3 regions of the Herbaspirillum sp. WKF16 genome follow, and region 3 is predicted to be linked to each of the others. Evidence: predicted binding sites of a transcription regulator. Region 3 holds the regulator's gene; each other region holds the start of a gene.
What was found. Region 3 encodes sigma-54, which starts transcription at its own class of promoters, with help from an activator protein. Its sites were predicted from a motif close to TGGCANGNAANCTGCTTT; they were not measured.
Positions count from the first base shown of each region.

Region 1: the regulator sigma-54 is predicted to act here: its motif matches at 3,969-3,986, upstream of Herbaro_RS05020 (CmpA/NrtA family ABC transporter substrate-binding protein).
Region 2: the regulator sigma-54 is predicted to act here: its motif matches at 5,980-5,997, upstream of Herbaro_RS00535 (TorF family putative porin).

Region 1 is NZ_CP118632.1:1,113,692-1,120,877, reverse strand. Features, by position in the region: gene Herbaro_RS05035 (methyl-accepting chemotaxis protein) at 1-716, opposite strand, end outside; gene Herbaro_RS05030 (ABC transporter ATP-binding protein) at 767-1,579, opposite strand; gene ntrB (nitrate ABC transporter permease) at 1,593-2,504, opposite strand; gene Herbaro_RS05020 (CmpA/NrtA family ABC transporter substrate-binding protein) at 2,519-3,805, opposite strand; gene Herbaro_RS05015 (ANTAR domain-containing response regulator) at 4,193-4,852, opposite strand; gene Herbaro_RS05010 (hypothetical protein) at 5,225-6,085, shown strand; gene Herbaro_RS05005 (DUF3309 family protein) at 6,129-6,287, shown strand; gene Herbaro_RS05000 (hypothetical protein) at 6,457-6,771, shown strand; gene Herbaro_RS04995 (YMGG-like glycine zipper-containing protein) at 6,866-7,081, opposite strand; gene Herbaro_RS04990 (hypothetical protein) at 7,125-7,186, opposite strand, start outside.
Region 2 is NZ_CP118632.1:133,012-140,197, reverse strand. Features, by position in the region: gene Herbaro_RS00565 (HPr family phosphocarrier protein) at 1-84, opposite strand, end outside; gene Herbaro_RS00560 (PTS sugar transporter subunit IIA) at 138-548, opposite strand; gene gshB (glutathione synthase) at 615-1,565, opposite strand; gene gshA (glutamate--cysteine ligase) at 1,610-2,908, opposite strand; gene Herbaro_RS00545 (ammonium transporter) at 3,221-4,756, opposite strand; gene Herbaro_RS00540 (P-II family nitrogen regulator) at 4,772-5,110, opposite strand; gene Herbaro_RS00535 (TorF family putative porin) at 5,123-5,920, opposite strand; gene Herbaro_RS00530 (accessory factor UbiK family protein) at 6,350-6,595, shown strand; gene Herbaro_RS00525 (YifB family Mg chelatase-like AAA ATPase) at 6,672-7,186, shown strand, end outside.
Region 3 is NZ_CP118632.1:4,118,663-4,125,848, forward strand. Features, by position in the region: gene lptB (LPS export ABC transporter ATP-binding protein) at 1-514, shown strand, start outside; gene Herbaro_RS18585 (RNA polymerase factor sigma-54) at 597-2,087, shown strand; gene hpf (ribosome hibernation-promoting factor, HPF/YfiA family) at 2,229-2,591, shown strand; gene Herbaro_RS18595 (hypothetical protein) at 2,653-2,964, opposite strand; gene grxD (Grx4 family monothiol glutaredoxin) at 2,950-3,261, shown strand; gene Herbaro_RS18605 (UbiX family flavin prenyltransferase) at 3,303-3,881, shown strand; gene Herbaro_RS18610 (SDR family oxidoreductase) at 3,937-4,695, opposite strand; gene mdeB (alpha-ketoglutarate dehydrogenase) at 4,862-7,186, opposite strand, start outside.

The sequences.
Region 1 (7,186 bases), 2.0 Mb from region 3:
ATCTCGCCGGTGATGCTGGAGAGCACCCCGGCCACTACCGAGAACTCCTTGCCGGCCTGGCCCGAACGGGCCGCCACGATGCGGGCGTTGAAGGCCACCATCTTGGCCTCGCGGGCGATGGTCTCGATGTCGGTCATGATGCCGCGCAGCTGGTTGCGCATCAGGCGCGCATGCTTCTTCGACTGCTCCTCGTAGACGCCGGTGATCTGGTTGAGCACCGCCAACAGCGGCGTGGTCTCCTTCACCAGCTGCGCCAGCAGCTCCGGCGCCGACTTGAGCTTGTCGTCGATGGCATTGAGCGCGCGCCCGGCCAGCTCGGCGAAGCCGGTGATGCGCGCGTCGCCGCCGGGGGCGCCGAAGTAGATCTCTTCCAGCTCGGGGCAGAACACCCCGGGCAGCTCACCGGAACGCTTGAGCAAGGACGTGTGGGCGCCGCGAAACAGCGCCAGCGCCTCGCGCGCGACGGCAGTCGCGCCCGGGTGCCCCTGCGACCCCAGCACCGCATACAGCACCAGGCGCTGCGAGGTGAAGCGGCGCCGGCCCGAGAGGTTGATCAGCGCGCCGAACACCTCGCCCGAGAGCGGTACGATGTCCTGCTCGCCGGTCTGGTCGACGGTCGTATCGGCGGTGGCCGACGAGGCGGCGCGGGCATCGTTGACGGCGGCCGGATGGGGATGCAGCTGCCGCGTTTCCTGCACGGCGACGGCGTTGCTCATGGATTGTCCTCCTGGCGATGCTGGCTGATGGTTCTGCGCGGCGCGATGGCTCAAGCAGCCTCGCGCGCCGGATGCGCCTGCTTGCGGTACAGGAACTCCAGCACCTCGGTGCGATAGGCCGAGTACTGCGCGTCCTGCGCCAACGCGACGCGGTCGCGCGGGCGCGCCAGCTTCACCTCGAGGATCTCGCCGATGGTCGCGGCCGGGCCGTTGGTCATCATCACGATGCGGTCCGACAGCAGCACCGCCTCGTCGACGTCGTGGGTCACCATCACCACCGTCGATTCGGTCTTGGCCACGATCTTGAGCAGCTCGTCCTGCAGGTGGGCGCGGGTCAGCGCATCGAGCGCGCCGAAGGGCTCATCCATCAGCAAGACCTTGGGTTCCATCGCCAGCGCGCGGGCGATACCCACGCGCTGCTTCATGCCGCCGGAGATCTCGTTGGGGCGCTTGTTCTCCGCCGCCGACAAGCCCACCAGCGCCAGCGCGGCGCGCGTGCGGTCGCGCAGCCGGGTGCGGTCCTCGCTGGCGCCGAACACGCGTTCCACGCCCAGGTAGATGTTCTCGTAGCAGGTCAGCCAGGGCAGCAGCGAATGGTTCTGGAACACCACCGCGCGTTCCGGCGAGGGCCCGCCGATCTCGCGATTGGCGCACAGGAGCACGCCGGCGCTGGGCCGCGTCAGCCCCGCGATCAGGTTCAGCAGGGTCGACTTGCCGCAGCCGGAGTGGCCGATCAGCGAGACGAACTCGCCCTTGGCCACCGTCAGGTCGATCTCGCGCAGCGCGTGGAAGCTGCCCTTCCTGGTGTTGAACACCATCTCCACACCGTGGATGTCGATGAACTTGCCGTTGATGTTTTCCATGATGTCCCCGCGCTCAGTTGTTCACTTGCTCGTACGTGAAGGCCTTGGCCAGGGCCACCAGCGCCTGTTCCAGGATCAGCCCCACCACCCCGATGACGACGATGGCGATGATGATGTGCGGCACGTTCAGGTTGTTCCACTCGTCCCATACCCAGAAGCCGATGCCCACGCCGCCGGTCAGCATTTCGGCCGCCACGATCACCAGCCAGGCGGTACCGATGGACAGCCGCACGCCGGTCAGCATGTAGGGCAGCACCGAGGGAAACAGGATCTTGGTCAGGATCTTCCATTCCGACAGGTTCAGCACGCGCGCCACGTTCATGTAGTCCTGCGGCACGCGCTGCACGCCCACGGCGGTGTTGATGATCATCGGCCAGATCGAGCAGATGAAGATCGACCAGATCGCCGCCGGGTTGGCCGACTTGAACACCAGGAGGCCGATCGGCAACCAGGCCAGCGGCGAGACCGGGCGCAACAGGCTGATGATGGGGCTGAACATGCGCGAGAGGAATTCCACCCGGCCGATGGCAAATCCCAGCGGGATGCCCACCAGCGCCGCCAGGCCGAAGCCCACGCCCACGCGCTGCAGCGAGGCCAGGATGTTCCAGCCTATACCCTGGTCGTTGGGGCTGTTGCGGTAGAAGGGATCGGCGAACATGCTCATCGCCTCCTTCAGCGTCACCAGCGGCGTAGGGAAGCTGCTGTTCTTGATGGCGATGATCTGCCATACCAGCACCAGCACCGCCATGCCCAACAGCGGCGGCACGATGCGCATGAAGGCGTTGCCGCCCAGCGGCTTGCTCCTCGCCTTGCGCATCGTCGCGGCTGCCGGCGCGGCCTGCGCCTCGTTGGCCGCCGGCGCGCGCGCGGCGGCGCCGGCCGGCTTGGCGTTATCGCTCATGATGCTCTCCACGGCTGCGCTCATCGGTTTCCCCTTCCTCAGACTTTGATCTTGAAGGACTGCGCGTAGGCGGCGGGATTCTTGCCGTCCCACACGACGCCGTCCATGAACTTGGAGCTGCGCATGACGTCCTTGGGCAGCGGCGTCTTGGTCATCGCCGCAGCGTCCTTGTACAGGTCGATCTGGTTGACCGACCTGGCCACGGCCAGGTAGTCCGGGTCGCTCTTCAACAGGCCCCAGCGGCGGTGCTGCGTCATGAACCACATGCCGTCGGAGAGGAACGGGAAGTTGACCTGGCCGTCCTCGTAGAACTTCATGTAGTTGGGGTCGTCCCAGGTCTTGCCCAAGCCGTTCTGGTAGCGGCCCATGATGCGCTGGTCGATCACGTCCTTGCTGGTGTTGACGTAGGACTTGTCGGCGATCACCTCGGCCATCTTGTTCTTGTTGGCCAGCGAGGCGTCGATCCACTTGCTGGCGTCGAGGATGGCGGCCATCATCGCGCGGCAGGTGTTGGGGTATTTCTTGACGAACTCCAGCGAGGAGCCCAGCACCTTCTCCGGGTGATCCTTCCAGATGTCCTGGGTGGTGGTGGCGGTGATGCCCACGCCGTCGACGATGGCGCGGTGGCCCCAGGGCTCGCCCACGCAGAAGCCGTCCATGTTGCCGACCCGCATGTTGGCCACCATCTGCGGCGGCGGCACGGTGATCACCTTGGCGTCCTTCATCGGGTTGATGCCGTTGGCGGCCAGCCAGTAGTACAGCCACATGGCGTGGGTGCCGGTGGGGAAGGTCTGGGCAAAGGTGTATTCGCGCTTGTCGGTCTGCATCAGCCTGGCCAGCGAGGCGCCGTCCACGGCGCCCTTGTCGGCCAGCTTCTTGGACAGGGTGATGGCCTGGCCGTTGTGGTTCAGGCCCATCAGCACCGCCATGTCCTTCTTCTGCCCGCCGATGCCCAGCTGCACGCCGTAGATCAGGCCGTACAGCACGTGGGCGGCGTCCAGTTCGCCGTTGGTCAGCTTGTCGCGCACGCCGGCCCAGGAGGCCTCCTTGCTGGGCACGATCTTGATGCCGTATTTCTTGTCGAAACCCAGCACCGAGGCCATCACCACCGATGCGCAGTCGGTCAGCGGGATGAAGCCGATCTTGACCTCTTCCTTCTCCGGTTTGTCGGAACCGGCCGCCCATGCGCCACCGGTGGCTAATCCCATCATGCTCGCTCCCGCCGCGATGCCCGCGGTCTGAATGATCTTGCGGCGCGTGCCGTTCACCGGCTCGGCCCCACTTGCCACGTCTGCCGCCTTGTCCGCCTGCCCTTTGAAGTCCATAGCATTTTCCCCGTTGCGAATTGATCTGAACCGACCCATAGCTGCAAAACAAAAAAGGCGTATCCGGCATGGATCGCTCCATGCCGGAAGACGCCTTTGTCTTGGTCGACGCGACCGCCGTTGGCCGCGTCTGGTGCGCACTCGTTGCGCTATGCAGGGGGAATCAGCAAAGACTGTGCCAAGCGTCGCAAAAAGATACGCGCGGGCCTCGCTTTGCCTATGAAGAAGGCACGTCGGCGAGCGCCTGGCAGGGCCGCAGCGGGCCTGCCAGGCGCGGCTGCAGCGCGATCAAAACGGGCGCGGGGCCGCACCCGTTTTGTGCTTTGCACCAAGTTGGCGGAACGAAAAGAATGGAAGGGAGCGGCCGGCAAGGCCGGGCCGGGCTGTTCAACCCAGCAGATCCTCGGCGTCCAGCAGGCGCTGGGCCACTTCCGAGAGCTTGAGGTTGCGGTTCATGGCCATGCTGCGCAGCTTCTGGTAGGCCTGCTCCTCGGACAAGCCCTTGCGCGCCATCAGCACGCCCTTGGCGCGCTCGACCAGCTTGCGCTCGGCCAGCTTGTTGCGGGTATCGGAGAGCTCGGCCAGCAGTTTCTGTTCCTGGCGGAAACGCGCCAGCGCCACGTCCAGCACCGGCTTGATGCGCTCCGAATGCAGGCCGGCCACGATGTAGGCGGTCACACCCGCGGCCATGGCGGCGTCCATGCTGCCGGTGTCGTCGTCCTCGGTAAACATGACGATGGGGCGGCGTTCATCGCGGGTAGCGATGACGATGTGCTCCAGCACGTCGCGGGCGTCGGACTCGGCTTCGATGATGATCATGTCCGGCTGCAGGCTGGCGATGCGGTCCGGCAGCGAGAGATCGGCCGGCAGCGCGGCGACGATGTTGTAGCCGGCGTCCATCAGCCCGGTGCGCAGCGCCTCGGCGCGCTGTTCGGCCTGCGCATGCGCGGCCTCGTCATGGTCTTCTTCCAGGTGCGGCACGGAATTGACGATGACGATGCGCAAGGGGCGGCCGCTGGGCGGCGTCGATGAGCTATCTGGCTTCATTGAAGGACGAACTGGCTATCGGCTTTGGTGACAACTCAACAAATCAAGTCCGCTGATCCGTTCCAACGGTTGCGCTGCAAGGCAGCATGCGAATGACGGCCGGAATAGTAACCCATTGCCGCTCAAAAAACATGCATGACCGCAAAAACACGGCAGCCCGCCATCAGGAGTTTCAAGCAAATTCCGCACCATTGCGCCATGGCTCATCTTCCTCTTCGCCCACGCCGCAGCTCGCCTTTTCCTACAGGAAATCGGGATCCACGCTGATCGCGCCGGCAAGAATGCACGTCCTATGATGCATCAGCTTGCACGGCCGACCGGAGTTCCACGCTCCGGCATTACAACACCCTCGCACTACGGAGACCGCTCGACATGAATACCGACCTGCTGCCCCCCGCCCCTGCTCCCGCACCCCGCTCGCACACCCGTAAGCGCCTGCGCGCCGTGAGCCTGCTTTCCGGCGCCGCCGCGCTCGGCCTGTTCGTCCAGGGAGCACACGCCGATCCCTCACCGGCGCTTGACCGCTTCAGCCTCTCGGTGGGCGGCTACTACGTCGACCCGACCTTCAACATCAAAGGCAATACGCGCTACGGCTCGGCCGAAAGCGGCGACATCGACCGCAACCGCACCACCCTGCCGCGCGTGCGCGCCGAGTTGCTGCTAGGCGACAGCCAGGGCCTCTCGTTCGATTACTTCCGCTACCGCAACGACTACAACTACTCCACCACGCGCTCGTTCAACGTCGGCGGCACGCCGGCGATCCTGTCCGGCGCCGCCAACGCCAACATCGAGGTCGACTTTGCCTCGCTGGCCTACAAATGGTGGCTGGGGCACGGCAACGATGTCTTCGGCATCGGCGTGGGCGCCGGCTACTATCGCGCGCACTACGACCTGCAGGCCAGCGGCGTGTTCAACGGCACCACCGGCTCGCTGAGCGAAAACCAGACCGAGAAGACCTTTGCGCCCCTGCTGGAACTGGGCTGGAAGCACGCCTTCAGCCGCGACCTGCGCATCTACGCCGAAGCCTCGGGCGTGAAGAAGAACTGGGGCACGGTCACCGGCCATATCTACGGCGCGGCGCTGGGCGTGGAGTGGTATCCGCTGAAGAACCTCGGCGTCGGCGCCGACTACGGCATCACCCGCATCCACATTGATCGCGACGGCGGCAACTCGCAGGCCGCCGTCGACGTCAAGCTGACCGGGCCGTCGGCGTACGTGAAAATGCGTTTCTGATAACACCACGATTTCCCGTCACCAATAACAAAGGAGAACGACCATGACACTCGGCACCATTCTGCTCATCATCCTGATTTTGATCCTGCTGGGCGTGATCCCGGCCTGGCCGCACAGCCGCGGTTGGGGCTATGGCCCAAGCGGGATCGCCGGCACTGTAGTGATCATCCTGCTGATCCTGCTGTTGCTGGGCAAGATATAACGCCCGGCAATTTCATTTCCACAGCCCAAGCCTGATACCATCCCTCCTGCGGATGGGAGCGCGGCGCGGTCGGTGCCCTGTCACCGGCCGCGCCGCGTTCTTTTGCGCCCGGCCGCCGGACTACGGCCGCCGCCGGCGCGTTTGCCAATTTCCAAGAAGAGGTCCAACCATGAAGAACAACATCCTCGCAGTTTCCCTCCTCGCCCTGGCCGCGTTGTGCGGCGCCGCCCATGCGGCCGAGGAAGATGTTTCCGCCGCCGATCCGGCGCGCTGGTACACCCCCGACGATACACCCAAGGCGCGCTACCAGAACCTCACCAAGGAGGCCAATGCGGCCTACGGCGAGGCGGTGCTCGACTGCAAGGGCAAGCGCGGCAAGGAGCTCAAGGCCTGCCGCGGCACGGCGGCCGCCGCGAAGAAGGACGACATGGAGCGCGCCAAGCGCATCTACAACGACTACAAGGCCAACGCCCCGGCCTCGTGACCAGGGCAGGCCCGATGCACGCAAAAAAGCCGGCATGCGCCGGCTTTTTCATTGTCGGCGCCGCAGCGCCGAAGCGTGATGACGGTCGGGCGGCTCAGCGTCCAACCTGGTTGCCGATCACGCCGCCCACGGCAGCGCCGCCGACGGTGCCCAGTCCGCTGCCGCCGGTCAGCACCGCGCCGCCGACCGCGCCGACGCCTGCGCCCACCGCAGTATTTTTGTCACGTTGGGACATGTTGCTGCAGCCGCTCATCGCCGAGAAGGCAAACACGGCAACCGATGCGACAGCGAGTTTTTGAATTGTTTTCATGACTGCACCTCATTGAGAAATGTGGGAGTAAGTTGATCGGGCCTCAGGTCATCGGCCGCATGATCACGATGGGATGGCCCGGCTCGGCATGATCGCGATAGTTCT
Region 2 (7,186 bases), 1.0 Mb from region 3:
CTTGCCGGCGAGCTGGGTGAATTTGGCGGAGGCGCGCGCATGCAGGCCGAGCTTGTTGACGATCTCTAGTTCTTTTTGAATCATTTTTCAGCTTTCGTTTTTATGTCTCTTGCGCGATGTCCGGCGCCGCTGTCCCGTCAGGCCGATGCCGCCACGCGGATGCGATTGTCGATGCGCACCGCGCCGTTCTGGCCGCCAGCCAGCGCCATCTCGACCACCACGTCCAGGGTGTCGTTGCGGTAGGTCAGCGCGCGCAACAGCATCGGCAGGCTGATGCCGGCGATCACCGAGACGTTTTCCAGGCCGCACAGGAAACCCGTGCAGTTGGAAGGCGTGCCGCCCATGACGTCGGTGATCACCAGCACGCCGCTGCCGTCGTCGAGGCGCTTGACCGCCTCGATCGCCAGTTTTTGCACATCCGCGGGATTCTGGTCGGCGACCACGTCGATCGCCTCTATCCGTTCGGGCCGGCCACGGAAGACGTGGGTCGCGGCATCCAGAAAAGCTTGCCCCAGCGGGGCGTGCGTCAAAAGAAGAATTCCAACCATGAAATTGTTGCCATCCGATGCGACGCGCTTTTCCCCGAGCAGCCCGTCATGCTCCACCGAGCCCATTTATGCTCCTGCACCTGCGGCGGCTTCAAGCGCGTCGACGAACATCGCCGCCACATCGAAGCCGGTCTGCTGGGTGATTTCCTGGAAGCAGGTTGGACTCGTCACGTTGATCTCCGTGAGATAGTCGCCGATGGCATCCAGCCCGACCAGCAACAATCCACGTTCATACAGCACAGGCGCCAGCGCCTCGCCGATTTCCAAATCGCGCTCGGAGGCCCGCTGTGCACGGCCCAGGCCGCCGGCGGCCAGGTTGCCGCGCACTTCATTGCCCTGCGGAATGCGCGCCAGCACGTTGGGCACGACCTTGCCGCCGATCAGCAGGATGCGCTTGTCGCCGGCGCTGATCTGAGGAATGAAACGCTGCGCCATGATCGTGCGTTGACCGTTGTCGGTCAGCGTCTCGATGATGGAGCCCAGGTTCATGCCGTCGGCCTTGATGCGGAAGATGCCCATGCCGCCCATGCCGTCGAGCGGCTTGAGGATCACATCCTGGTGCTCGCCATGGAAGTCGCGCAGGCGCTTGGCGTCGCGCGTGACCAGGGTGGGCGCGGTGTATTGCGGGAACTGGGCGATCGCCAGTTTCTCGTTGTGGCTGCGGATCGCGGCCGGCTTGTTGTACACCCGCGCGCCCTGCTTCTCGGCCAGCTCCAGCAGGTAGGTGGTGTAGATGTACTCCATGTCGAACGGCGGATCCTTACGCACGATCACGGCGTCGAACTCCGACAGGAAACAGGCGGCCGGCTTGTCGGCGCGATACCAGTCGTCGGCCTCGCCGGTCAGCGTGACCTTGAAGGCGCCGGCCGTCACCAGCCCGTTCTCCAGCACCAGGTCGGCCTGCTCGAACGCGTAGATGGCATGGCCGCGGCGGGCGGCCTCGCGCATCATGGCGAAGGTGGAATCCTTGTACGTCTTGAACGTATCGAGCGGATCGGCGAGGAAAGCGATTTTCATGTTGCTGGCGTCCTGTTGGGCTTGGCTGGTGGGTGATTATGCCGTCAATAGACTTCCGGGTTCGGATCGGTCTTTTCCATCTCCAGCGATGCGGCCAGCAGCGCCAGACGCGCCACCACGCCATACATGTAGAAACGGTTGGGCGCGGCGGTGCCGGGCTTGGCGTGCACGTCCGGCAAGGCGTGCTGCTGGGCGAAGGCCAGCGGCACGAAGTGCGCGCCGGGGGCGTTCAGGTTTTCGTTGACGTCGCGGTCGGCGTGCACGCGATAGAAGCCGCCCACCACGTAGCGGTCGATCATGTAGACCACCGGCTCGGCCACGGCTTCATTGATGCGCTCGAAGGAATGCACGCCTTCCTGCACGATCACTTCGGACACCTCCAGCCCTTCCTTGCCGGCCACCATCCTGGTGCGCTGCTGGCGGTTCAGGTCCTTGACCTCGCTGGCGTCCTTGACGGCCATGATGCCCATGCCGTAAGTGCCGGCATTGGCCTTGATGAACACGAAGGGCTGTTCCTTGATGCCGTATTCCTTGTACTTCTTGCGGATCTTCGACAGCAGCGAGGACACGCTGTCGGCCAGCGCGTCGGTACCGGTGCGCTCCTGGAAGTCGATGTCGCCGACCTTGGCGAACATCGGGTTGAGCATCCACGGGTCGACCTCGACCATCTTGGCGAATTTCTTGACCACGTCGTCGTAGGCGGCGAAGTGGTTGCTCTTGCGGCGCAGCGCCCAGCCGGCATGCAGCGGCGGCAGCACGCTCTGCTCATGCAGGCCCTCCAGCACCGACGGCACGCCGATGGAGAGATCGTTGTTGAGCAGCACGGTACAGGGATCGAAGTTCTTCAAGCCCAGTCGGCGGCCGTTGGAGGAGCGCTCCAGCGGCTCCAGCGTGATGCTGGTGCCGTCGGGCAGCTCAATGTTCTTCGGCTTGGTGACATCCGGCGCCAGGGTGCCCAGGCGTACGTTGAGCCCGGTCTGGCGGAAGATCTGCATCAGCCGGCCGATGTTTTGCAGGTAGAAGGTGTTGCCGGTATGGTTTTCCGGGATCAGCAGCAGGTTTCTTGCGTCGGGACAATATTTCTCGATGGCCGCCATCGCCGCCTGCACCGCCAAAGGCAGCATCTCGGGCGAGAGGTTGTTGAAGCCGCCCGGGAACAGGTTGGTGTCGACCGGCGCCAGCTTGAAACCCGCATTGCGCAGGTCGACCGAGCAATAGAACGGCGGCGTGTGCTCTTGCCACTCCATGCGGAACCAGCGTTCGATGGCCGGCGTGGCGCCCAGGATTTTCTTCTCCAGCTCCAGCAGGGGACCATTCAGAGCGGTGACAAGATGCGGGACCATAAAAGACCTTAACAATTTAGAAATGCCGGCTGCGAATGTTGATTTTAGCGGATTCCTGAAATCGTGTTGCAACGCGCAAGACGGCCGCGTTGCCATTTCACCAAAACCATTTCCGGGATCCGCTCCGGCGCCGGACGGGAGTTCAGGTCATCCAGATGGCGGCCGCCGCGTCTTTTTAAAGAGCCCGAGTCAAATGGTCGGGAATTATTTATTTCCCTGGCGGAAACGGCGCCAATAAAAAAGGCGCCCCGAAGGGCGCCTTTGAAAGGGACCGTCGCCGGCCCCGAAGGAATAAGACTCTGTTGCAGGCGATCAGTGGTAGGCCGATTCGCCGTGGCTGGAGATATCCAGGCCTTCGCGCTCTTCCTCTTCGGTCACGCGCAGGCCGATCACCACGTCGACGATCTTGTAGGCGATGAAGGAGACCACGCCCGACAGCACCAGGGTAGTCAGCACACCTTGGAACTGGATCCACACCTGGCCGCCGATCGAATAGTCGGGAGCGACCGCGTTGGCCACGTAGTCGTAGATGCCGGTGCCGCCCAGGCTCGGCGCAGCGAACACGCCGGTCAGGATGGCGCCCAGGATGCCGCCCACGCCGTGCACGCCGAACACGTCAAGCGCGTCGTCGGAACCCAGCAGCTTCTTGAGGCCGGTAACGCCCCACAGGCACAGCAGGCCAGCCAGCAGGCCCATGACGACCGCGCCGATCACGCCGACGAAGCCGGCAGCCGGAGTGATGGCCACCAGGCCGGCGACGGCGCCCGAAGCAGCACCCAGCATCGAGGGCTTGCCCTTGCCGATCCATTCGCCGAAGCTCCAGGACAGGACAGCGGCGGCGGTTGCCAGGATGGTGTTGACGAAGGCCAGTGCGGCGCCGCCGTTGGCTTCCAGGCCCGAGCCTGCGTTGAAGCCGAACCAGCCGAACCACAGCAGCGAGGCGCCGACCATGGTCAGGGTCAGGCTATGCGGCTTGAAGGCTTCCTTGCCGAAACCGACGCGCTTGCCGATCACGTAGGAACCGACCAGGCCCGCCACGGCGGCGTTGATGTGCACCACGGTGCCGCCGGCATAATCCAGCGCGCCCTTCTGGAACAGCCAGCCCGAGATCGCGGTCGCCTTTTCAGCGGCGGCGGCGTCGGTGAAGGCGTCCGGACCAGGCCAGAACCAGACCATGTGCGCCATCGGCAGGTAGGAGAAGGTGAACCACAGGATCGAGAACAGGATCACTGCCGAGAACTTCACGCGCTCGGCGAAGGAGCCGATGATCAGCGCCACGGTGATGGCCGCGAACGCACCCTGGAAGGCCACGAACACCAGCTCGGGAATCACGACGCCCTTGCTGAAGGTGGCGGTATTGGAGTCGCCGGTCAGGCCGTGCAGGAACAGGCGATCGAAGCCGCCGAAGAACGCTCCGCCTTCGGTGAACGCGATGCTGTAGCCGTAGACGAACCACAGGATGTAGATCAGCGAGAAGATCATGAAGCACTGCATCAGCACCGACAGCATGTTCTTGCTGCGGACCAGGCCGCCGTAGAACAGGCCCAGGCCGGGCAGGGTCATGAGGATCACGAACGCGGTGCACACCAGCATCCACGCGGTGTCGCCCTTGTTGGGAACAGGCGCGGGAGCGGCGGCGGCCGCAGCAGGAGCCGCGGCGGGCGCGGCTGCGGCAGGCGCAGCGGCAGCAGCCTTGGGAGCTTCGGCCGCAGCGGCGGGTGCGGCGGCGGTTGCCGCTGCTGCTTCAGGCTTGGGCGCGTCCTGCGCTTGGGCCGGTGCGGCAAAACCTACCGCCAACAGCAAAGCGCCAATGGCGACGGCGCTGGAAAACATTTTCTTCATGCTCATTAGAATTCCCCTTTTTTACAGAGCGTCTTTGCCGGTTTCGCCGGTGCGGATACGAATCACGTCCAGCAGATCCTGGACGAAGATCTTGCCGTCGCCGATCTTGCCGGTGCGGGCGGCCGTCTCGATGGCCTCCAGCGCGCGTTCGACGATGGCGTCATCGACTGCCGCCTCGATCTTGGTCTTGGGCAGGAAGTCGACCACATACTCGGCGCCGCGATACAGCTCGGTATGTCCCTTCTGGCGACCGAAGCCCTTGACTTCAGTCACGGTAATGCCCTGCACGCCGATGGCCGAGAGCGCTTCGCGCACCTCATCGAGCTTGAACGGTTTGATGATCGCTGTGATCAGTTTCATACGAACCTCTGATTAGAAAGTCTTGCTGACGGAAACGACAATACCCTTCTTGCCGACATTCTTCGCACCATCGGAAGCCGGCGTCAGGTTCACGCCATCCTTCAGGTCGGTACCGACGTAGGCCACGCCCAGCGTGATGCCGGCGGCTTCTTCGAAGGTCTTGGACAGGCCGACCTTCCAGTCGGTGTAGCTGTACTGGCTGTTGGACACGCCGTTAGGCTTGCCCTTGACGGTCTGGTGGCCAAGGTGCAGGCCGAGGATCACGCCGTAGAAGGTGTCGATGTTGGCGCCCAGGTCGAAGTACTGGCTGTTCTTGCTGTCGACGGCGCCGAACAGGTTGGTCAGCGCATGCGAATACTTGAAGTAGGCCGGGCCGTAGCCGATCTGGCCGTAGAGCTCGAAGGTGTTGGCGTTCTTGGAGCCGCTGTTGGCCAGGGTGTTGCCCGGGTAGTAGTAGTACAGGCCGCCGACGTCGTAGGTGAAGCCGCCGCCGATGTCGCCGCGCTTGCCGCCGTAGATATCCCACTCGATATCGCCCTTGGTGCTGGTATTGGTGTTGGTGCCAGCATCCTTGATCCACTTGATGTTGGTCAGCCAGGTGCCGGCGTACAGGCCGGTCGGGTTATGGGTGTAGTCAGCGCCGACTTGCAATGCCGGATCGAAGCGGGTCTGGGTCAGGCCGCGATAGCGGTAGTCGTTCACGACGGCGGCGTTGAAGCTGAATTCGTTGTCCGGCTTGGCGTCTTCTGCGCGCGCCACGGTGGAAACGAACGATGCTGCGATTGCAGTTGCAAGAATCAGTTTCTTCATGACTTTCCCTCTGGTTTGCTGTTGAACAATTAATCGTTTTTTTGTTTTGCCCAAACCATGTAGCAGGAGCCGTGCCAAGTCCTTTCACGGCGACGCCCTCCGCTTTTTCAGAGAAACAAGATATTCGAACCGTTTTTTTTGGAGTTATAGACCAAAATAGTGCATGTCGGCACAGATGGCACGAAATTGGTGCGACATTGATTTCTTTTCATTAACCATTCCTGCCGGACGGCAAACACATTTTGGTGCGCGAGGGGCCTTTGGCCAGGCGAATCACCAAGTCGGCACATTTCCACAAGGCATGCCCGCGCTGCCATCTCCCGCCGGGCACGAACTCGCCAATCCGCGGTCTGAACCTGGGCCGGAGTTTGTGAATGGCCCGGAAACGGCTAAACTTGACGCAACAGCAACCCGCCCAGGAGATCCGACATGGACAAGCCCCAATTCTTTGAAGACCTGCAATCCAAAATCAACAAGGCGATCGAGCACTCCCCGGCCAAGGACATCGAGAAGAACGTCAAGGCCATGCTGAGCCAGGGCTTTGCCAAGCTGGACCTGGTCACGCGCGAGGAATTCGACGTCCAGGCCCAGGTGCTGGCCAAGACCCGGGCCCGCCTGGAGGCGCTGGAGGCGCGTGTTGCCGAGCTGGAAGCCCAGCAAAAACAGACTCAATGACACGACCGGCCCGCTATTTAATACCCGACTCCCCCCGCTTCTCCCGTCATCAACAAGCACGACCGGGCTCGCCGCCATGAGCCTGGCCGTCCTCCACAGCCGCGCACTGTCCGGCATGGCCGCGCCGCCGGTCACCGTGGAAGTCCATCTGGCCAACGGCCTGCCCGCCTTTGCCATCGTCGGCCTGCCCGAAGCCGAAGTGAAGGAGGCCAAGGACCGCGTCCGGGCCGCGCTGCAAAATGCGCGGTTCGAATTCCCGGCGCGGCGCATCACGGTCAACCTGGCGCCGGCCGACCTTCCCAAGGAATCAGGACGATTCGACCTGCCCATTGCACTGGGCATCCTGGTCGCCTCCGGGCAGATGCCGGGCGACGAGCTCGACGACTACGAATTCGCCGGCGAGCTGTCGCTCTCGGGCCAGTTGCGCGCCGTGCGCGGCGCGCTGGCGATGACCTGCGCCATGCACCGTGCCGGCCGCGACGACGGCCGCAAGCGCGGCTTCATCCTGCCTGCCGCCAATGCCGGCGAGGCGGCGCTGGTCGCCGGCGCTTCCATCCTGCCGGCGGCCTCGCTGCTGGAGGTCTGCGCGCA
Region 3 (7,186 bases):
CGCCACGCTGGGCCTGTCCTACCTGCCGCAGGAAGCCTCGGTGTTCCGCAAGCTCTCGGTGGAAGACAACATCCGCGCGGTGCTGGAACTGCGCCGCGAAAACGGCAAGCCATTGTCGCGCGACGAGATCGAGGGCCGCCTGAACAACCTGTTGCACGAGCTGCAGATCGAGAAGCTGCGCGACAGCCAGGCGCTGTCGCTGTCGGGCGGCGAACGCCGCCGCGTCGAGATCGCCCGCGCGCTGGCCACCGACCCGCGCTTCGTGCTGCTGGACGAGCCCTTCGCCGGTATCGACCCGATCGCCGTGATCGAGATCCAGCGCATCGTGCGCTTCCTGAAGGAGCGCGGCATCGGCGTGCTGATCACCGACCACAACGTGCGCGAGACGCTGGGCATCTGCGACCGCGCCTACATCATCAACCAGGGAACGGTGCTGGCCAGCGGCAGCCCGGACGACATCATCGCCAACGAATCGGTGCGACGCGTCTACCTGGGCGAACACTTCCGCATGTGAGCGCGGCGCCAGACCGCGACACTGCACCACCCCACACGCAAGAACGCAACCACAGCCGGCCACGCGGCTTCCTGAACGCCAGATGAAACAGTCGCTCCAGTTACGCACCTCGCAGCACCTGGCATTGACGCCGCAATTGCAGCAGTCGATCAGGCTGCTGCAACTGTCGACGCTGGAACTGCACCAGGAACTGGAACAGATCCTCTCCGACAATCCGCTGCTCGAGCGCCTCGACGATGCGCTCGACAACTCGGTGCGCCTCTTGGCCGACGGCGCGATCTCGGCGACGCCCTCCTCCGGCGTCGCCGAGACCGCCGGCGAGGCCGCGGCCGAACCGGCTGCGCCCGGCGGCGACGGCGAGGCCAACTTCGAGCACCAGGACAACACGCCCGACAACAGCGTCAGCGGCGAGTCCGACTGGAGCTTCGACGACGTCGCGCGCAACGGCAAGTCTTCCGACGACGAAGACGCCCGGCCGCAGCTCGAAGCGCACGAGATCACCCTGCGCGAACACCTGCTGGAGCAGATCCGCCTCACCGCGCGCACGCTGCGCGACCGCGCGCTGCTGGAACTGCTGACCGACGCGCTCGACGACAGCGGTTACCTGGAAGAGCCGCTGGAAGACATCCTCTCGCGCCTGCCCGAAGAACTGGGCGTCGACCTCGATGAGCTCTCGATCTCGCTCAAGCTGCTGCAGAGCCTGGACCCGGCCGGCGTCGGCGCGCGCAGCCCCAGCGAATGCCTGGCGCTGCAGATCCGGCGCATGCCCAAGGTGGCCTTCGTGACACGCCGGCTGGCGCTGAAGATCGTCGAGGATTACCTGCCGCTGTTCGCCCAGCGCGACTTCAACAAGATCAAGAAGGCGCTCGACTGCGACGACGAAGACCTGCGCGAGGCGCAGGCCGTGATCCGCCAATGCCGCCCGCACCCGGGCGCGGAATTCGCGCGCGACGCCTCCGACTACGTGGTGCCGGACGTGATTGTCAGGCAAACAAAGAACGGCTGGCAGGTGCTGCTGAACCATGACGTGATGCCCAAGCTGCGCGTCAATGCGATGTACGCCAGCGCGCTGAAGCAGTCCAAAGGCGAAGTTTCCCTCACGTCACAGCTGCAGGAAGCCAAGTGGCTGATCAAAAACATGCGGCAGCGCTTCGATACGATTTTGCGAGTCGCACAGGCAATTGTCGAACGTCAAAGAAACTTCTTTTCGCATGGCGCTGTCGCCATGCGGCCCCTTGTGCTGCGTGAAATTGCTGATACACTGGGTCTACACGAGAGCACAATCTCTCGCGTGACAACTCAGAAATACATGCTGACGCCACATGGCATGTTCGAGTTGAAATACTTCTTCGGCAGCCACGTCGCGACGGAAACCGGAGGCGAAGCATCCTCCACTGCGATCCGGGCGCTGATCAAACAGTTGATAGGAGCAGAAAACCCCCAGACCCCATTATCCGATAGCAAGATTGCGGATATGCTGGCAGAACAAGGCATGGTGGTCGCGCGACGTACCGTCGCAAAATACCGCGAAGTGCTGAAAATTCCGCCGGTAAATCTCCGCAAATCCCTCTGAGCTTTCTCAGTTTTTCTGTAGTACTTTGCAGCCGTCGCTGTGTTCAGGCATCAGTCCATGCCCTTAGACACAAACGCTGTGCTATCCGGTGTATCGGATGAGGTGCACGAACCTCCAGTGACTTCACGATAGGAGTGTTGTATGAATCTGACCATCAGTGGACATCACCTCGAACTGACCCCCGCCATCCGGGAATACGTGCAGAGCAAGCTGGCACGGATCAAGCGCCATTTCGACAATGTGATCGACGTCAGCGTCATCCTGAGCGTAGACAAACTGACAGAGAAGGAAAAGCGCCAAAAGGCGGAAATCAACGTCCACATCAAGGGGAAGGATCTGCACGCGGAGAGCATCGCCCACGACCTGTACGCGGCGATCGACGCGCTGATCGACAAGCTCGACCGCCAGGTCATCAAGCACAAGGACCGGCTGCAGGAGCACCATTCCATGGCCAAGCGCCTGCCGGAAGACACGGCTGAGGCGGCTGGCGCGGCCGGCGCATAAGGCGCGGCAAACGCGGACCTGGATCCGCCATCACGAGGAAAGGGCGCGCAAGCGCCCTTTTTCATTTCCGCCACGCAATTTCTCGTGCGATCGCCGCCAGGAGATGTTGCAAACGATTTAAATAATATGTGGCGAGCCGCAAGTTCGCGCCGGTCATGCGCGACATTGGCAGCCCCTTCTTGAAGGCAGCTCCCGCGCCCCAATCTTGGAATTGAAGCAAGCAGAAGCCGCCCTTGCCCTCCACTGTCCAGCAGGCAACAAGGACGTGCGAAGATGCGCCGGCGCGCCCCGCTTTCAAACGCGAATGCCGGCTTTTCCCTATAATGTCGGCAATCAACCCATTTTTTAAGGCATAGCCATGAGCGACGTCCAATCCTGGATCAAAGAAACCGTCACCCAAAATCCCGTCGTGCTGTTCATGAAGGGCACCGCGCAATTCCCGCAATGCGGTTTCTCGGGCAAGGCCATCCAGCTGCTCAAGGCCAGCGGCGCCGAGAACATCGTGACCGTGAATGTGCTGGAAAGCCCGGACGTGCGCCAGGGCATCAAGGAATACTCGAACTGGCCCACCATTCCCCAGCTGTACGTCAAGGGTGAGTTCATCGGCGGCTCGGACATCATGAACGAGATGTACTCTTCCGGCGAATTGCAGACCCTGATCAAGGGCTGATTTCCCGCCCCTGTTTCATTGACTCTCCCCCTCCGCACCGCATGCCGCGCCAGCGCCTGATCATCGCCATTACCGGCGCGACGGGCGCGATCTACGGCGTGCGGCTGCTGCAGCACCTGCGCGGCCATGCGCAGGTCGAGACGCACCTGCTGGTGTCGGACGCCGGCGTACTCAATCTCCACCAGGAACTCGAACTCGGCCGCAAGGACGTCGAAGCGCTGGCCGACGTGGTGCATAACGCACGCGACGTCGGCGCCTCGATCGCCAGCGGCTCGTTCGCCTCGGCCGGCATGATCGTCGCCCCTTGCTCGATGAAGACGCTGGCGTCGGTGGCCCATGGCCTGTCCGACAACCTGATCACGCGCGCCGCCGACGTGGTGCTGAAAGAGCGCCGCCGCCTGGTGCTGATGGTGCGCGAGACGCCCTTCAACCTGGCTCACCTGCGCAACATGACCGCCGTCACCGAAATGGGCGGCGTGATCTTCCCGCCGCTGCCGGGCTTCTACCATCGGCCGCAATCGCTGGAAGAGATGGTGGACCATACGCTGGGACGGGTGCTGGACCTGTTCGACATCGGGCACCAGCTGACGCCGGAGTGGCAAGGTTTGAAGCCGTCATAAAAAAAACACGCCGAGGCGTGTTTTTTTTCGTCCCTCATTGACCTTGCACGCCAGGTCAACCGCGCCCGATGAACGGCATCTTGGTCGCCATCACCGTCATGAACTGCACGTTGGCGTCCAACGGCAAGCTGTCCATGTAGAGGATGGCGCGGGCCACGTGTTCGGCATCCATCGTCGGCTCAACCTTGGTGGACATGTCGGCCTGCAGCGTGCCCTTCTTCATCAGCGTGGTCATGTCGGTGGCGGCGTTGCCGATGTCGATCTGGCCGCAGGCGATATCGTAGGCGCGGCCATCCAGCGAGGTGGCCTTGGTCAGGCCGGTGATGGCGTGCTTGGTGGCAGTGTACGAGGCCGAATACGGGCGCGGCGCGTGGGCCGAGATCGAACCGTTGTTGATGATGCGCCCGCCGCGCGGCGTCTGGTCCTTCATGATGCGGAAGGCCTCCTGGGTGCACAGGAAGACCCCGGTCAGGTTGATGTCCACCGCCGACTTCCACTGCTCCACGCTCAACTCCTCCAGCGAGACCGGCGGCGCGAAGATGCCGGCATTGTTGAACACCAGGTCGAGGCGGCCGAAACGCTCCTTGGTGCTGGCGAAGAGCTTCTTCACCGAGGCCGGGTCGGTAACGTCGGCGGCCACCACCAGGGCGTTGGCGCCATGCTCTCCGGCCAGCTTCACGGTCTCTTCCAACGCATCCTGGCGGCGTCCGGCCAGGGCCACGCCGTAGCCTTCGCGCAGCAGCGCGAGCGTGATCTGCCGGCCGATGCCGGAGCCTGCGCCGGTCACCAGCGCGATTCGTTTCGGTGCTGCCATGGTGTCTACTCCTGTCTTGTCTTGTCGGTGGATGTGCGCGCGCCGCTGCGGCAATGAAAAAGCCGCCTGCGGCGTGCAGGCGGCTTTCACTATAGCAAACGCATCGGCCGGCTTCGATGAGAGATTTTCAATCCGCGCGCCGGCATTCATGCATGCGCGGGCGCGTTCACACCGTGGTCGAGAGCGGCTGGGCGGTGTCGATGCCCAGCGTCAGCGCGGCCGCCGCCAGCTTGGCGCGGTCGCCGGCGAACACCTCGGTCAGCGCGGTATAGGCGATCCAGCGCGCGTCGATCTCGAAGAAGTCGCGCAGGTTCACGCGCGTATCGCTGCGGCCGAAGCCGTCTGTGCCCAGCGTCACGTAAGTGCCCGGCACGAAGGCGCGGATGCTTTCCGGCAGCGCGCGGATGTAATCGCTCACCGCGATCACCGGCGCGGCGCTGTCTTGCAGCTGTTGCGTCACGTACGGCTGGACGTCGGCGCCGCACAGGCGATGATCGCGCTGCGCAGCCACGCCGTCGCGCGCCAGCTCGGTATAGCTGGTGACGCTCCAGACCTCGGCCTCGACCTGCCAGTGACGGCGCAGCAGCTCGGCTGCCGCCAGGGCTTCCTTGAGGATAGGGCCGGACGCCAGCAGGCGCGCCTGCGCGCCCGCCTTCCTGCCCAGGCAATACATGCCGCGCAGGATGCCCTCGGCGACGCCGGCCGGCATGCTGGGCTGGGCCTCGTTCTCGTTGGTGACGGTGACGTAGTAGAACACGTCGTCGCCGCGTTCCATCATGCGGCGCATGCCGTCGTCGATGATCACGGCCAGCTCGTAGGCGTAGGCCGGGTCATACGAGACGCAGTTCGGAATCGAGGCGGCGGTCACCAGGCTGTTGCCGTCCTGGTGCTGCAAGCCCTCGCCGCCCAGCGTGGTGCGCCCCGACGTGGCGCCGATCAGGAAGCCGCGCGCGCGCTGGTCGGCCGCGGCCCAGATCAGGTCGCCGATGCGCTGGAAGCCGAACATCGAGTAGTAGATGTAGAACGGCAGCATCGGCGTGCCGTGCACGGAGTAGGCGGTGGCGGCGGCGGTCCAGGAGGAGATGGCGCCGGCTTCGGTGATGCCCTCTTCCAGGATCTGGCCGTCCCTGGCCTCGCGGTAATACAGGATGGAGCCGATGTCTTCCGGCTCGTAGAGCTGGCCCTGGGAAGAATAGATGCCGACCTGGCGGAACAGGTTGGCCATGCCGAAGGTGCGTGCCTCGTCGGCCACGATGGGCACCACGTACTGGCCGAAATCCTTGTCCTTCAACAGGTTGCCGAGCTGGCGCACCAGCGCCATGGTGGACGACATTTCCTTGCCGTCGGCCTCCAGCGCGAACTTGCTGTGCGCCTCCATGGCCGGCACCGCGCGCCTGGCGGCGCCGGCCTGGCGGCGCGGCAGGTAGCCGCCCAGGGCGGCGCGGCGGGCGTGCAGGTGCTTCATCTCGGCGCTGTCGTCAGCCGGCTTGTAGAAGGCCAGCGAGCGGCATTGCTCGTCGGTCAGCGGCAACTTGAAGCGGTCGCGGAATTGCAGCAGGCTCTCTTCGTCCAGCTTCTTCTGCTGGTGCGTGGTCATCTTGCCCTCGCCGGCCGCGCCCATGCCATAGCCCTTCTTGGTCTGCGCCAGGATCACGGTGGGCTGGCCCTTGTGGGCGGCGGCCGCCTGGTAGGCCGAGAAGATCTTCTTCATGTCGTGGCCGCCGCGACGCAGGCGGTTGATCTCCTCGTCGGTCAGCGTGGCGCCGATGGCGCGCGTGCCGGGAGTCTGCCCGAAGAAATGCTCGCGGTTGAAGGCGCCGTCGTTGGCGGCGAAGGTCTGCAGCTGGCCGTCCACGGTGCGGTTGAGCGCATCGACCAGCTCGCCGTCCTTGTCGCGAGCGAACAGGCCGTCCCAGTCGGAACCCCACAGCAGCTTGATGACGTTCCAGCCGGCGCCGGCGAACAGCGTCTCCAGCTCGTCGACGATGTGGCCGTTGCCGCGCACCGGGCCGTCCAGGCGTTGCAGGTTGCAGTTGACCACGAAGATCAGGTTGTCCAGCTTCTCGCGCGAGGCCAGCGACAGGGCCGCCAGCGACTCGGGTTCGTCCATCTCGCCGTCGCCGAACACGCCCCATACCTTGCGACCCTGGTCCTGCAGCAGGCCGCGGTGTTCCATGTAGCGCAGGAAGCGCGCCTGGTAGATGGCGTTGATCGGGCCTATCCCCATCGAGCCGGTCGGGAACTGCCAGAACTCCGGCATCAGCCAGGGGTGGGGATAGGACGACAGGCCTTGCTGGCCGGCGCGCTTGGCCTCGATCTCGCGGCGGTAATAGCCGAGGTCTTCCTCGGAGAGCGCGCCTTCAAGGAAGGCGCGGGCGTAGATGCCGGGCGCCGAGTGCGGCTGGAAGTAGACGACATCGCCGGCGAACTTGTCGTCGCGGGCGCGGAAGAAATGATTGAAGCCGACTTCGAACAGGTCGGCAGCCGAGGC